Regions from separate parts of the Streptomyces sp. NPDC091416 genome, predicted to be linked through region 1. Evidence: riboswitches for the same ligand, from Rfam matches in the RefSeq annotation. Region 1 holds a riboswitch; each other region holds the start of a gene.

Evidence for each region. Region 1 has a riboswitch for S-adenosylmethionine ahead of thrC (threonine synthase). Riboswitches for the same ligand answer to the same signal wherever they lie in the genome.
Region 2: linked by a shared signal. The riboswitch ahead of ACIQMX_RS21460 (aminotransferase class V-fold PLP-dependent enzyme) and the one ahead of thrC (threonine synthase) in region 1 are both predicted to bind S-adenosylmethionine.
Region 3: linked by a shared signal. The riboswitch ahead of ACIQMX_RS28635 (putative leader peptide) and the one ahead of thrC (threonine synthase) in region 1 are both predicted to bind S-adenosylmethionine.

The regions. Positions count from the first base shown of each region.
Region 1 covers NZ_JBIVTU010000001.1:1,348,435-1,353,679, reverse strand. Annotated here, with positions in the region: gene otsB (trehalose-phosphatase) at 1-423, shown strand, start outside; gene ACIQMX_RS06075 (trehalose-6-phosphate synthase) at 501-1,892, opposite strand; gene ACIQMX_RS06070 (glucosyl-3-phosphoglycerate synthase) at 1,946-2,896, opposite strand; SAM riboswitch class I at 3,050-3,176, shown strand; gene thrC (threonine synthase) at 3,194-4,486, shown strand; gene ACIQMX_RS06060 (MoaD/ThiS family protein) at 4,517-4,795, shown strand; gene ACIQMX_RS06055 (cold-shock protein) at 5,241-5,245, shown strand, end outside.
Region 2 covers NZ_JBIVTU010000007.1:63,715-68,959, reverse strand. Annotated here, with positions in the region: gene ACIQMX_RS21465 (Lrp/AsnC family transcriptional regulator) at 1-118, shown strand, start outside; gene ACIQMX_RS21460 (aminotransferase class V-fold PLP-dependent enzyme) at 183-1,562, opposite strand; SAM riboswitch class IV at 1,737-1,854, opposite strand; gene trpD (anthranilate phosphoribosyltransferase) at 1,947-3,011, opposite strand; gene ACIQMX_RS21450 (cytochrome bc complex cytochrome b subunit) at 3,135-4,760, opposite strand; gene ACIQMX_RS21445 (ubiquinol-cytochrome c reductase iron-sulfur subunit) at 4,757-5,245, opposite strand, start outside.
Region 3 covers NZ_JBIVTU010000010.1:331,753-336,997, forward strand. Annotated here, with positions in the region: gene ACIQMX_RS28615 (hypothetical protein) at 1-118, opposite strand, end outside; gene ACIQMX_RS28620 (NADase-type glycan-binding domain-containing protein) at 270-851, shown strand; gene ACIQMX_RS28625 (four-carbon acid sugar kinase family protein) at 919-2,106, opposite strand; gene ACIQMX_RS28630 (NAD(P)H-dependent oxidoreductase) at 2,306-2,758, shown strand; SAM riboswitch class IV at 3,004-3,116, shown strand; gene ACIQMX_RS28635 (putative leader peptide) at 3,156-3,272, shown strand; gene ACIQMX_RS28640 (LLM class flavin-dependent oxidoreductase) at 3,346-4,572, shown strand; gene ACIQMX_RS28645 (NtaA/DmoA family FMN-dependent monooxygenase) at 4,591-5,245, shown strand, end outside.

The DNA.
Region 1 (5,245 bases):
TGGATAGAGGAGAAGGGCCAGGCGCTCGCCGTCCACACCCGCCGCGCCGCCGACCCGCAGGCCGCGTTCGAGGCCCTGCGCGGCCCCCTGGGCGAGCTCGCCGCCCGCCACGGGCTGATCGTCGAACCCGGGCGCCTGGTGCTGGAGTTGCGGCCCTCCGGCATGGACAAGGGCGTGGCCCTCACCCAGTACGTGCACGAGACGGGCGCGGGCTCCGTGCTCTACGCCGGTGACGACCTGGGCGATCTGGCCGCGTACGCGGCCGTCGACAAACTCCGTACCGAGGGCCCCGAAGGCATTCCCGGCCTGCTGATCTGCAGCGGCAGCGCGGAAGTGCCCGAACTGGCCGAAAGGGCCGATCTGTTGGTGCCGGGCCCCGGAGCCGTCGTCGCGTTCCTGTCAGCCCTGGCCGAGCGCCTCTAGTGCCGCGACGGGGCGGACGTTGCCTGTCACGGCACCGACCGCCCGCCGGCTCCGCCCCGGCGCCTTCAGCCGAGGCGTCAGCCCTGGCCGAGCGCGTCCAGCTGGTCCAGGAACCACTGCTGCGGCGGCAGCGCGGTGGCCGCCGCGGCCAGCCGCTTCGTGCGGGCCGTCCGTTCGTCGTCCGCCATCGTCAGTGCCTCGTGGAGGGCCGCGGCGGTGGCGGAGACGTCGTACGGGTTCACCGTGATCGCGTCGGCGCCCAGCTCCTCGTACGCCCCCGCCTCCCGCGACAGCACCAGCGCGCAGCCGTGGTCGGAGACGACCGGGACCTCCTTGGCGACCAGGTTCATCCCGTCCCGGATCGGGTTGACGAGCGCGACGTCCGCCAGCCGGTACGCCGCCAGCGAGCGGGCGAAGTCGTCCTTGACGTGGAGGACGACCGGGGTCCAGTCCGCCGTCCCGTACGCCTCGTTGACCCAGTCGGCGACGCGCTGGACCTCGGCCGTGTACTCCCGGTAGACCGCCAGGTCCTGCCGGGAGGGATAGGCGAACGCGATGTGGACGACGCGCCCGCGCCACTCGGGCCGCTCGTCGAGCAGGGCGCGGTAGGCGTGCAGACCGCGGACGATGTTCTTGGACAACTCCGTACGGTCCACCCGCACGATCGTCTTCCGGCCGGGGCCCACCTGATCCCGCAGCGCCGCCATCCGCTCGTCCACATCCGGCTCATGGGCGCGGCGGCGCAGGAAGTCCGCGTCGGCGCCCAGGCCGTGCACCCCGACCCGGGTGTGCCCGGTGCCGCCCAGGATCTCCGCGCAGCAGCCGATGAACGCGTCCGCCCAGCGGCGGGTCAGGAACGCCGCCCGGTCCGCGCCCAGGATGCCGCGCAGCAGCTGCTCGGCGATGTCGTCGGGCAGCAGCCGGAAGTAGTCGACGGGCGCCCACGGGGTGTGCGAGAAGTGGCCGATCCGCAGGTCGGGGCGGAGCTCGCGGAGCATGCCCGGCACCAGCGCCAGGTGGTAGTCCTGCACGAGGACCGCCGCGCCCTCGCCCGCCTCCTCGGCGAGCGCCTCGGCGAAGGCCCGGTTGTACGTCTCGAAGGAGGCCCACTGCCGGCGGAAGTCCGCGTCGAAGACGGGCTCGACGGGCGTCTGGTAGAGCATGTGGTGGACGAACCAGAGCACCGAGTTGGCGATGCCGTTGTACGCGTCGGCGTGCACGTCCGCGTCGATGTCGAGCATCCGGACGCCCGGCTCGCCGACCCCGCGCCGCACCGCCTCCCGGTCACCGTCCCCGAGGGCGGCGCAGACCCACATCTTGTCGTCCACGGCGCTCAGGCCGGAGACGAGTCCGCCTCCGCCGCGCCTGGCGTCGAGGGAGCCGTCCTCGCGCAGCGCGTACGAGACCGGGCCGCGGTTCGACGCGACGAGTACCTGGGCAGCGGGCTGAGGGGCGTGCTCGGAGACCATGGGCGAAATCTAGCCCGATCATGAACCGCCCAAACGTGCGAAAGCAGGCCACCTCACGCCGCGCGGCGTGAAACGTACTCCTCGATCTCGCGCATCGGCGGCCGCTCCTCGGTGTCCACCGGGTAGGTGCGCGGGACGAACCCGTGCTCACCGCGCTCGAACTGGGTCAGCGACGGGCGGACCAGATGGCCTCGGGAGAGGCGGAGTTGAGCGGTCCGGTAGATGGCGGCCGCCATCCGGCCGAGCGCCTGGCCGTCCTGGTGGCGGTGTTTCCGGACGCCGACGTCGACCTGGGCGAGCGCGTCCAGGCCGACCGTGTGCAGCGCGTCGACGAGCAGGCCCAGCTCCACTCCGTAACCGACCGGGAACGGCAGCCGCTCCAGCAGCGAGCGCCGCACGGCGTACTCGCCGCCCAGCGGCTGGACGAATCCGGCCAGCTGGGGCCAGTGCAGATTGAGCAGCGGGCGTGCCACCATTTCGGTGACGCGGCCGCCCTGACCGGTGGTGTCGCCGAACGGGCGGTCGTACATCGCCTTGACGAACTGCACCGAGGGATCGGTCAGCAGCGGACCGACGATGCCGGAGACGAAGTCCGCCGAGAAGTCCTTCAGGTCCGCGTCGATGAAGCAGACGATGTCGCCGCCGGTCACCAGGAGTGACCGCCACAGCACCTCGCCCTTGCCGGGGACGGCCGGAACGCGGGGCAGGATCGCGTCACGGTGGACGACGCGGGCGCCGGCCCGGCGGGCGACCTCGGTGGTGGCGTCCGTCGAGCCGGAATCGATCACCACGAGCTCGTCGACCAGCCGGACCTTCTCCATGAGCTCGCGCCGGATCGTCGTGACGATGTCCCCGACCGTCTCCGCCTCGTTCAGCGCGGGCAGCACCACGCTCACGGTGGGGCGGCCGTGCGCGTCGTTCCTGGCGTCCAGCAGACGGTCCAGCGGACGGTCGGCGGCTGACCAGGAACGCCTGGTCAGCCAGCGTTCGACCTCTTCCAGCACGGTCGATACTCCCTGTATGTGATCCATCTCGCGGTACGGACGACTATCTCAACAGTCCGGTGCTTCGGTTACAGTCTTGAACAACGCAGATGGCCGTCGCATGCCGGGGTCCGTCCGCCGATAAACGCCTGGATCCAAGGTCCAGTGCCACAGCGCTCATCCAGAGGGACAGAGGGAACGGCCCGTTGAAGTCCCGGCAACCCTCCCGCCGACCGCGAGGTCAGGTGGGGAAGGTGCCAATTCCGTCTCGTGACGAAATGCGTCGCGAGGAAGATGAGGAGAAAGGGCCTCGCCATCATGGCTATCGAGACTGTTGCCGCACCCGCCGAAACCTCCGTGGACCTCGGTCCCGCCGCGGCGCTTTCCTGCCGCGAATGCGGAGAGCGATTCGCACTCGGCCCCATTTTCGCCTGCGCGTCCTGTTTCGGGCCGCTCGAAGTGGCGTACGACCTGCCGAGCGGCTCCCCCGACGAGCTGAAGAAGCGCATCGAGGCCGGACCCAACAACATCTGGCGCTACGCGCCGCTGCTGCCGGTCCCCTCCGATGTCGCGGACAAGCCCAACATCAACCCCGGCTTCACCAAGCTGGTCAAGGCCGACAACCTCGCCCGTGAGCTGGGCGTCACCGGCGGTCTGTACGTCAAGGACGACTCCGGCAACCCGACGCACTCCTTCAAGGACCGCGTCGTCGCGATCGCCGTCGAGGCCGCCCGCGCCTTCGGATTCACCACCCTGTCCTGCTCCTCCACCGGCAACCTCGCCGGCGCCGTCGGTGCCGCCGCCGCCCGGGCCGGCCTGCGCTCCTGCGTGTTCATCCCGCACGACCTGGAGCAGGGCAAGGTCGTCATGGCCGCGGTGTACGGCGGCGAGCTGGTCGGCATCGAGGGCAACTACGACGACGTCAACCGCTTCTGCTCCGAGCTCATCGGCGACCCGCTCGGCGAGGGCTGGGGCTTCGTCAACGTCAACCTGCGTCCGTACTACGGCGAAGGGTCCAAGACCCTCGCGTACGAGATCTGCGAGCAGCTCGGCTGGCAGCTGCCCGACCAGATCGTCATCCCGATCGCGTCCGGCTCGCAGCTCACGAAGATCGACAAGGGTCTCCAGGAGCTGATCAAGCTCGGCCTCGTCGAGGACAAGCCGTACAAGATCTTCGGCGCCCAGGCCGAGGGCTGCTCCCCGGTCTCCGCCGCGTTCAAGGCCGGGCACGACGTGGTCCGGCCGCAGAAGCCGAACACGATCGCCAAGTCCCTGGCGATCGGCAACCCGGCCGACGGCCCCTACGTCCTGGACATCGCCCGCCGCACGGGCGGCGCCGTGGAGGACGTCAACGACGAGCAGGTCGTCGACGCGATCAAGCTGCTGGCCCGGACCGAGGGCATCTTCGCCGAGACGGCGGGCGGGGTGACGGTCGGCGTGACGAAGAAGCTGATCGAGGCCGGTCTGCTGGACCCGGCGCTCACCACCGTCGTCCTGAACACCGGTGACGGCCTCAAGACGCTGGACGCCGTGGCCGCCACCTCGCAGGCGAGCGCCACGATCCGCCCGAGCCTGGACGCCTTCCGCGCCGCCGGCCTCGCCACCAGCTGACCACCCGAGACTGAAGGAAGGGCACCCGCCATGAGCGTCAAGGTCCGTATCCCCACCATCCTCCGCACCTACACGGGCGGCCAGGCCGAGGTCCCGGCCGAGGGCACGACCCTCTCCCAGGTCATCGAGTCCCTGGAGAAGGACCACCCGGGCATCGCCGCCCGCGTCCTGGACGACCAGGGCAAGCTGCGGCGCTTCGTGAACGTGTACGTCAACGACGACGACGTGCGCTTCGAGGGCGGCCTGGACGCGGCCACGCCGGACGGTGCCGGCATCTCGATCATCCCGGCCGTCGCCGGCGGCTGCTGAGCCGCGGCCCGGACCCTTCGCGGCCGCCGGGCCGATTTCACAGCGTGACCACGATTGCCCCCTCCGCGAGAGAAGCGGAGGGGGCAATTCTGCATGGTTGAGCGGGGTACAGTGAGGGAAGCCCCCTCCGCTGCCCGTGCCCCCCGCATACGAGAATGCGCCTGGACACGACAAGAAGCAGCCAAAGTGTGTGAGCTCCTTGCGTCATAAGTCACCTTTGCCTGGCCCGACTTGCCCTGGAATCTCATAAATTCCTCATATTCGGGCGATCGGTTCTGCTCAGAATTCTCGTCCGATTGACCTGTTGCAGAGGGCAGTTGGGCAGATACATTCGGCCGCGGTCGACGCGTTCCGGCGCACGCACCCTCTCCTGTCGGAGGGTGGGTTCTGACCCGGGCCCGCGAAGTGCGGTCCTGTGAAAGGGCCAGTAATAGGGGAGTTGGGCATGGC
Region 2 (5,245 bases), on a different contig from region 1:
CATCCCCGGCCGGATCAGCAAGATCCCCGGTGTCGAGGGGACCGACACCCACGTCGCGTTCCGCACGTACTCCCAGCACGACCTGGAGGCGGCGTTCGCCATCGGGCTGGACGCGTAGCCGCATCAGTACGTGAGGCCGGGTACGGACAGCTGTCCGTACCCGGCCTCACGTACTGAGGGCCTCAGACCTGGGTGGCGGTACCCCGGTCCGGGACGCAACGGCCGTCCTCGGTGCGGTACTTCCACTGGGCGCCCTCGCTCACGAGCTCCTTGACCGCCCGCAGGAAGCGCTCGACGTGCTCGTCCGGCGTACCGGCGCCGAAGCTGACCCGGATCGCGTTGAGGGACTTCTGGCCCGGCTCCGCCTCCGGCGCGCCGCACTCGCCGACGTCCTGCGGGTCGCTGCCGAGCAGGGTGCGCACCAGGGGGTGGGCGCAGAACAGTCCGTCGCGCACCCCGATGCCGTACTCGGCGGAGAGCGCCGCGGCGAAGTGCGAGCTGTTCCAGCCCTCCACCACGAAGGAGATGACGCCGACCCGCGGGGCGTCGTCGCCGAACAGCGAGAGCACCTTGACCTCGGGGACCTCGGCGAGACCGGCACGGACCTCGGCGACGAGCCGCTGCTCCCGGGCGACCAGGCTGTCGAACCCGGCCTCGGTCAGCGCCTTGCAGGCGGAGGCGATGGAGTAGACGCCGATGACATTGGGCGAGCCGGCCTCGTGGCGGGCCGCGGTGGTGTGCCATTCGACGTCCACCCCGCCGTCGGCGCGCCGGGCGACCTGGCGGGAGGCGCCGCCGCCGGCCAGGTAGGGCTCGGCGGCGGTCAGCCAGTCGGAGCGGCCGGCGAGGACGCCCGAGCCGAACGGCGCGTACAGCTTGTGGCCGGAGAAGGCGACCCAGTCGACGTCCAGCTCGGCGATGTCGACGGGGTGGTGCGGGGCGAGCTGCGCGGCGTCGAGGACGATCCGGGCGCCGTGGGCGTGCGCGGCGGCGGCGAGCTCCTTGACCGGCCACAGCTCGCCGGTGACGTTGGAGGCGCCGGTGACACAGACGAGCGCGGGGCCGTAGGGGTCACGGTCGGCGAGCGCGCGCTCCAGGGTCTCGACGGCCTGCGCCGGGGTGCGCGGGGCGTTCAGGTAGGTCACCCGGGCGTCGCGCCAGGGCAGCAGCGAGGCGTGGTGCTCGGTCTCGAAGACGAACACCTGGCAGTCGGCGGGCAGGACCGCGGCGAGCAGGTTGAGCGAGTCGGTGGTGGACCGGGTGAAGATCACCTGGTCCTCGGCGCGGCAGCCGAGGAACTCCGCGACGGTCTCGCGGCTGGACTCGAAGAGGTCCGTGGACAGCTGCGAGAGGTAGCCGGCACCGCGGTGGACGCTGCCGTAGTACGGCGCGTACGCGGCCACGTCGTCCCAGACCCGCTGAAGGGCCGGAGCGCTGGCGGCGTAGTCCAGCGCGGCGTAGGTGACCTCGCCGCCCGTGACCAGCGGAACCGTCACATCCTTGCCCAGAACCGGCAGCGGGGCACAAATCGACTGGTCGGTGGCAGCAGTGAGGACAGACATGACGAACTCCCGTAACAGGCAGGCGAATTCCGCGTGCCTGCGGATACGCGGCAGCACGGAGGGAAGAAAAGAGGGTGTGCGGAGAAGGGCCGAAAAGCCCTATCGCATTCGCTTGCTCACAAGAGGCTCCCTGAGGACCAGGACCCCACGGGTGGACATCTCACGATGTCGAGGGGTCCGCGCTTGCCGCAGACCTCGCTGCCTGCGGCCTGGTCTTCACCCGGGGCACCCCGCCACGGACGGAGGGTTGCCGGACAGCGGGCCGGGGCCGTAGTCGCTGTCACTCATGACCTGCTCAGCATCTTGCCATACGTGCCCGAACGCGCAAGGGCGCAGTCCATGATCTGGACTGCGCCCTGCCTCACATCCGTGCCCGGAGCCCTCTCAGGCGTTGCTGGCCACGATCCATCTCTCCAGCGCCCGGCCGGCCGCGCCCGAGTCGATGGACTCGGCGGCCTTCGCGATCCCCGCCGTGAGCTGCTCGTTGAGCGTGCCCTCGCCCGGGTCCAGCGCAACGAGCGCCGCCGCCGAGTTGAGCAGGACCGCGTCCCGTACGGGGCCCGTCTCGCCGGCGAGCAGCCGGCGGGCCACATCCGCGTTGTACGAGGCGTCCGCGCCGCGCAGGGCGTCCACCGGGACCAGGTCCAGGCCGACGTCGCGCGGGTCGAAGGCCTCCTCGCGCACCGTGCCGTTCCTGGCGATCCAGACGCGGGAGGTCGCGGTGGTGGTCAGCTCGTCCAGACCGTCGTCGCCCCGGAAGACCAGCGAGGAGTTGCCGCGTCCGGCGAGGACGCCCGCGACGATGGGCGCCATCCGCAGATCGGCGACGCCGATCGCCTGCGCGCGCACCTTGGCCGGGTTGGTCAGCGGACCGAGGATGTTGAAGGTGGTCGGCGCGCCGAGCTCCGCCCGGGCCTTTGCCGCGTACCGCAGGGCTGGGTGGAACTTGACGGCGAAGCAGAACGTGATGCCCGCTTCCTCGGCGACCTCGACGACCCGCTGCGGCGGCAGATCCAGGTTGACGCCGAGCTTGCCCAGGACGTCGGAGGAGCCGCTGGCCGACGACGAGGCGCGGTTGCCGTGCTTGACGACCTTGGCACCGGTGCCCGCCACCACGATCGCCGACATGGTGGAGATGTTGACCGTCTTGGCCATGTCGCCGCCGGTGCCCACGATGTCGACCGTGCGGCCCGGCACGTGAATGGTCGTGGCGTGCTCGTACATCGCACGGACCAGGCCGGCGACCTCCGTGACGGTCTCGCCCTTGGCCCGCAGCGCCACCGCGAAACCGGCGATCTGCACATCGGTCGCCTCGCCGCTCATGATGCGGTCCATCGCCCAGGCGGTGTCGTCCTCGGTCAGGTCCTGGCCGCGCAGCAGGGGGGTCAGCACGCCGGGCCAGGAACGAGCCGCCACGCTGTCGCCGCCTGCCGGGGTCACAACGTTCATGGTCCGCTCCTGGGGTCCACAGCCGGTAAAGGGGATGGGTCCACCCTATCGAGCCCCGCGGACAGCGAAGAGCCCCGTCCATCGAATGGACGGGGCTCCTGCTGTGGCGATCAGTTCAGGTGATCAGTGGTGGCCGTGGCCGCTGGTGATCTCCTTGTACTCCTCGGCGGTGGGCTTGGCGATCTGGTTGTTCTCGCCGTAGTAGCCCTTGCTGAGCTTGGCCCGCAGCTTCTGCACCACGGACACCTTGCGCTTGACACCGTTCTCGTCGACCAGCGGGCCGATCTCGACCGGCTTGTACTGCTCGTGCGCGGTGAGCGTGTGCAGCTGAGCGGGCGCCAGCGGCTCGTGGACCTCGACGAACTCACCGTGCGGCAGGCGCTTGATGAGCCCGGACTCGCGCCCGTGCAGCACCTTCTCCTTGTCCCGGCGCTGAAGGCCGAGGCAGATCCGCTTGGTGATGATGAACGCGACGACCGGGGCGACGAAGAACGCGATCCGGACGAACCAGGTGATCGAGTTGATCGACAGATGGAAGTGCGTGGCCCAGAGGTCGTTGCCGCCACCCATGAGCAGCACCAGGTACCAGGTGATCCACGCGACGCCGAAGGCGGTGCGGGTCGGCACGTTGCGCGGACGGTCCAGGATGTGGTGCTCGCGCTTGTCCCCGGTGACCCAGGACTCGATGAACGGGTAGACCGCGATCGCGGCCAGGACCAGCGGGAAGATCACCAGCGGGACGAACACGCCCAGGACCAGCGTGTGGCCCCAGAGGTTGATCTCCCAGCCCGGCATGACACGGATCAGGCCCTCGGAGAAGCCCATGTACCAGTCGGGCTGCGCGCCGGTGGACACCTGGTCCGGGCGGTAGGGCCCGATGGCCCAGATGGGGTTGATCGAGGCGATGCCCGCGATGATCGCGATCACACCGAAGACGAGGAAGAAGAAGCCGCCCGCCTTCGCCATGTACACCGGCAGCAGCGGCATGCCGACGACGTTCTTGTTCGTCCGGCCGGGGCCCGCGAACTGCGTGTGCTTGTGGTAGAAGACCAGGATCAGGTGGGCCACCAGCAGCCCGAGCATGATGCCCGGCAGCAGCAGGATGTGCACCGAGTAGAACCTGGCGACGAAGTCACCGCCCGGGAACTCCCCGCCGAAGAGGAACATCGACAGGTACGTACCGACGATCGGTACGGACAGGATCGCGCCCTCCATGAAGCGGACACCGGTGCCGGAGAGCAGGTCGTCAGGGAGCGAGTAGCCGGTGAAACCGGTGAACATGCCCAGGACGAACAGCAGGAAGCCGAACAGCCAGTTGATCTCACGGGGCTTGCGGAACGCACCCGTGAAGAAGACGCGCATCATGTGCACGAACATGCCGGCCAGGAAGATCAGCGCCGCCCAGTGGTGGATCTGCCGGACCAGCAGACCGCCACGGACGTCGAAGCTGATGTTCAGGGTCGAGGCGTAGGCCTCGGACATCCGGATGCCCTGCATGGGCTCGTACGGGCCGTGGTACACGACCTCGTTCATGCTCGGGTGGAAGAACAGCGTCAGGTACACACCCGTGAGGATGATGATGATGAAGCTGTAGAGGCAGATCTCACCGAGCATGAAGGACCAGTGGTCCGGGAAGATCTTGCGCATGTTGGCCTTGGCCAGGGAGTAGATCCCGAGCCGGCCGTCCGCCCAGTCGGCCACCTTCTCGCCGGCGGGCGCCTTGCGCTTCGTATCGGTCGCAGTACTCATCCGCGCTCCCAGAATGCAGGACCGACGGGCTCTTCGAAGTCACCGAGCGCCTCGAGGTTGCCCTCGCTGTTCACGCCGATCCGCAGCTGCGGAAGAGCGTGACCGGCCGGACCGAAGATGACGCGGGCGCCGTCGGAGAGGTCGAAGGTGGACTGGTGGCACGGGCAGAGCACGTGGTGCGTCTGCTGCTCGTACAGGCTGATCGGGCAGCCCACGTGGGTGCAGATCTTCGAGAAGGCCACGATTCCCTCGTGGGCCCACTCGCGCTCGCGCTTGTCCTTGATGTTGTCCGGCTCGATGCGGACGATCATCAGGGCAGCCTTGGCGATCTGCTTCTGGAAGTCGTGCGCGTCCTCCTCCAGGCCCTCGGGCATGGCGAAGGTCAGCGAACCGACGACGACGTCCTCGGGACGCAGCGGCTCCATCGTGTTCATGTTGACGAGCTGCTTGCCCTTGGCCCACAGCGTCGAGCGGAGCTTCTTCTC
Region 3 (5,245 bases), on a different contig from region 1:
CGGCGGCGGCTCCCCGGCGTCCCGGAGACGCTCCGGACGGTCCGGCCCCCGGCCCCGATGCCTGGGCACCCGGACCGGAGCCCCGCGCTGCCGAACCGCCCAGGCCGGTGGTGGGCACTTCGGTGGTGTGTCCCAACTGCCGTGCGGAGAACGCGCCGGAACGCACACTCTGCGTCCGGTGTGCGCTGCTCCTCGACCCGGGGCCGCCCCCGGCCGTCCGCCCGCCGTGGTGGCGCCGGATCCTCAGGCGGACGTCCGGGAAGACCCGCGTGGCGGGTACGCGGCCACGGCGCGGGCGGCGCAGACCGAGGTTCGCGCTGCCGCTCGCGCTGCTGGTGCTGGCGGTCGGGGTCTGGTTCGCGCTGCCGCATCTCTCCGGTCTGCTCGGCCTCGCCAAGGAGGAGACCGGGGCACCGGAGGCGGTGGTCCCGTCCGCGTTCCGGAGCTCCACTTCCGCGCCGGGACATCCCGCGACGGCGGCCTTCGACGGATTCAACAACCGGTACTGGGCGCCGCGGGAGAGCGGTGACGGAGCCGGCGAGTATCTGGACTGCTCGTTCGCGCAGCCGGTCCGGCTGCTGAAGATGGTGGTCTTCTCCGGGACTTCGGCGCGGAAGGACGAATTCCTCACGCAGGCCAGGCCTGCCCACATCACCGTGGTCCTGACCTCGAAGGACGGCAAGGAGAGCAGCCGGACGATCCGGCTGGCCGACGCAGCGGGACAGCAGACGTTCGACGTACGGGGGACGGACACGGTCGCGGTGCGGCTCACCGTCGACTCCGCGTACGGGACGGGCAAGGGGCGCCGGGTGGCCGTCGCGGAGGTCGAGTTCTTCGGACACCGCTCCTGACACACCCCCGGATCCGGCCCAACGGTCCGCGGCCCCGCCGCGGTCGCCGTCGGGCCGGGACCGCCTCTCAGCGCCGGGCGCTGTGAGTCTGCCGGACCAGACGGCAGAGCCGCAGAAGCATCTCGTCGTCGCCGAAGCCGCCCGCCTTGATCAGGACGGGGAGGGACGACGAGCCGAGCGGGGTTCCGCGGGCGACGCCGGGCTCGGGCTCGTCGAGCAGGTCGATCCCGTCGATGCCGAGGGCCTGGAACACGGTCGCGGCCGTCTCCCCGCCGGTGACGACGAGCGCGTCGACCAGACGCTCCCCGGCGAGCGTCCGTACGACAGCCGCGAGGGACCGGGCGAGCACGCGCGCGGTGTGCGGGGCATGGCGTTCATCGGGTGTCTGTACCGTGAGGACGGGTGCGGTCAGGGCCCGCAGGGCCCGAACCGCCGGGGCGGGATCGCCGCCGACGACGACGCCCCGGACGTCGGCCCGGTCGCGGAGCGCGGCCAGCTGCCGCCGGGTCGCCGGATGGGCGCTGCCGACGACGACGAGCGGTCGGCGGACCGGCGCGGGTGCGGGCGGCACCGGCCCGTCATCGCGGGCGCAGCGCCGGGCCAGCGCGGCCGCCAGCCCGGGCGAGCCGACCCACAGGACGTCGTCGAGGCCGGGGACCGCCGCGACCAGGCGGTCGAGGTCGCCGTCCGTCGCGGCGGAGCAGACGATCAGAGCGCCCCGGCCGATGAGGCCGGGCAGTTCGGCCGCCCGGTCCGGTCCGACGACGACGGCGTCCGGGAACACCGTCGTGAGGTCCGAACACCGCACCGGATGAACGGGGTCGCGGGCGAAGTCGCTCTCGTGGACCGGCACGCCCCGGACGTACTGGACCGCCTCGACCGTCACCCGTCCTTCCGCGGGAAAGGCGGGAGCGAGGACGACGGCCCGCCGCCCCGACCCCGCCCACGCGGCCCGGACCTCCGCCGCGACGTGGCCGCGCAGCGTCGAATCCACCGTCTTGAACAGGAGCGCGGAGCCGGCGAACCGGCGGGCGGCCCGGCCCGTACGCGCGGCGGCGGCCTCCTCGTCCAGCAGCCGGGTCCCGAGATCGACCGCGGTCACCCCCGTACGGGGCAGGGGTTCCGCCGCCGGGGCGGACAGGAGGATCCGCGCCTCGTGGCCGGCCCGGCGGAACGGGGCTGCTCCGTCCCCGGCACTGGTGAGGTCGTCCGCGAGTATGCCGAGGCCCTGCCGGGCCTCCTTGCCGGATGTCATGCCGCGCCTCTCCGCCGGACCGGTCGTCGGTGAACGGACCCATGATCGATGACATCGGGGAAGCACACCAGACGATCCGCCCATGGCCCGGGCCGGCCGGTCCGGCGGGGCTCGGACCGCACATCACCACCGGCCGGTGTCGCGGCGCGAGCCGTACCCTGCTTGCGGCCGCGCGGCGAGCACGGCAGGGTGCGGAGGTGTGGCCACTCTCCTGATCGTGCATCACACGCCCTCGCCCAACTGCCAGGCACTGCTCGAAGCCGTCGTCTCCGGTGCGACGACCGACGGGATCGAAGGGGTCCGGGTGGAGCGCCGGGCGGCGCTTGCCGCGACGGCCTCCGACGTTCTTGCCGCCGACGGCATCCTGCTCGGCACCCCCGCGAACCTCGGCTATGTGTCCGGCGCCCTCAAGCACTTCTTCGACCAGATCTACTACCCCTGTCTGGACGCGACGCGCGGCCGCCCCTTCGGGTACTACGTGCACGGCGGCAACGACGTCACGGGCGCCGTCCGGGCCATCGAGTCGATCACGACCGGCCTCGGATGGCGCCGTGCGACCGACGCCGTGACGGTCACGGGAGAACCCGCCAAGGCCGACACCGAGGCGTGCTGGGAGCTGGGAGCGACCCTCGCCGCCGGCCTGACGGACTGACCCGCCGCGGGCCGTCTGCCCGTTCCTCGGACACCGCTGCCGCCGCCGCGACCGGCGCCGTCCCGGCCGCGGTGCGCAAGGAACGTCACACGCCACGGCAGCCTTGGGCAGCACGGGAGACGAACGAACCGTGCGGCGGCGGAATGCCCGGCGCCGCAGTGGTGTTGTGGCTCACGGCAGAGCGAGTACGGCCATGATCCACCGGGCATTGCGCGGCGGGCCCGTCGCGCGTAGCGTTCCGGGCAGGTCATGAGTGTCAGCGTCGAGCCCCGGCTTGCTGACCGGCAACCCTCCCGCGCGGTGGGGTGCTCCGGGTGACGACCAGGCGGGACCCGTCCGGGTTCCGCAAGCGCGAGGCCTCCGGGCCCGCCGAGCCGGAAGAGCGGAGGCGACGGTCATGCCACCGGTGACCTGCCCGCTCGTCAAGGTGCTCGCCCCCCGGCGCCGCGTCCACCTCTACTCCCGGCCGCACATCGACCTCCAGCGCGTGGCCGGCGCGCTCTGTTGTCCCTGATCCGTACCCGCGACGCCGAACCTCCCGACGAGGCCCGGCGATCACCCACGGTCGATCAGGAAGGCACCCTGTCGTGTCCGCACCGTCATCCCCGCACCCTCCCCTGTCCGCCCCCCTGCACCTCGCCGTCGCACTCAACGGCGCGGGCTGGCACCCGGCCGCGTGGCGCGAGCCGGAGGCCCGGCCCAGGGACCTGCTCACCGCCGCATACTGGACCGACACCGTCCAGGAGGCCGAACGCGGCCTGCTCGACCTCGTGACGATCGAGGACGCACTCGGGCTCCAGTCCTCGCAGTTCACCGGGCCCGACGGCCGTACCGACCAGGAGCGCGGGCGCCTGGACGCGGTACTCATCGCCGCCCGCGTCGCCCCGCTGACCCGGCACATCGGACTCGTCCCCACCGTGGTCGCCACGCACACGGAGCCGTTCCACATCTCCAAGGCCATCGCCACGCTCGACTACGTGAGCACCGGCCGGGCCGGTCTGCGCATCCAGGTCTCGGCCCGGCAGCACGAAGCCGCACACTTCGGCCGCCGCACGTTCCCGCACTTCGGGATCGACGACCTGGACACCCCGGCCGTCCGCGATCTGACCGCCGAACTCTTCGAGGAGGCAGCCGACTACGTCGAGGCGGTGCGCCGCCTCTGGGACAGCTGGGAGGACGGGGCGGAGATACGCGACGTCGCCACCGGCCGCTTCATCGACCGCGAGCAGTTGCACTACATCGACTTCGAGGGACGGCACTTCAGCGTCAAGGGCCCCTCGATCACGCCCCGGCCGCCGCAAGGACAACCGGTCGTCAGTGCCCTGGCGCACCGGAGCGTGCCGTTCCAACTCGTGGCCCGCTCCACGGACATCGGCTACGTCACCCCGCACGACACCGTCGGCGCCCGCTCCATCACCGAAGAGATCCGTGCCGAACAGGCAGCCGCGGGGCGCGCGGCGGAGCTCCTCCACCTCTTCGGGGATCTCGTCGTCTTCCTCGACGAGGAGCCCGGAGCCGCGGCGGCCCGGCGGGACCGTCTCGACGGCCTCGCCGGACAGCCGTACGCGAGCGACGCGAAGGTCTTCACCGGCACCCCCGCGCAACTGGCGGACCTGCTCCTGGAATGGCAGCGGGCCGGGCTCACCGGATTCCGGCTGCGGCCCGCGGTGATCGGCCACGACCTCCCGGCGATCACCCGCGGACTGGTGCCCGAACTGCAGCGACGAGGTGCCTTCCGGACCGCCTACGAGGCCGACACCCTGCGCGGGCTGCTCGGACTCGCCCGCCCCGCCAACCGTTACGCCACCGCCTGAGCCGGAGGGACCACCGACATGAGCACCAGCGACGGCGCCGGCAACGGCAGGCCGCTCAAGCAGATCCATCTCGCCGCCCACTTCCCGGGCGTCAACAACACCACCGTGTGGAGCGATCCCGCGGCGGGAAGCCACGTCGAGTTCAGCTCGTTCGCGCACTTCGCGCGTACCGCCGAACGCGCCAAGTTCGACTTCCTGTTCCTCGCCGAAGGGCTCCGGCTCCGCGAACAGGGCGGGCAGATATACGACTTGGACGTTGTCGGGCGCCCCGACACCTTCACCGTACTGTCCGCCCTGGCCGCCGTCACCGAACACCTGGGCCTCACCGGCACGATCAACTCCACGTTCAACGAGCCCTACGAGGTGGCCCGCCAGTTCGCCAGCCTCGATCACCTCTCGGGCGGGCGCGCGGCGTGGAACGTCGTGACCTCGTGGGACGCCTTCACGGGCGAGAACTTCCGCCGCGGCGGATTCCTGCCGCAGGAGGAGCGGTACTCCCGAGCCAAGGAGTTCCTCGCCACGGCCAACGAACTGTTCGACTCCTGGCGCGGCGACGAAATCGTCGCCGACCAGGGGGCCGGTACCTTCCTCCGGGACGCGCGGGCCGGATCCTTCGCGCACCGGGGACAGCACTTCGACATCGAGGGGCAGTTCAACGTCCCGCGCAGCCCGC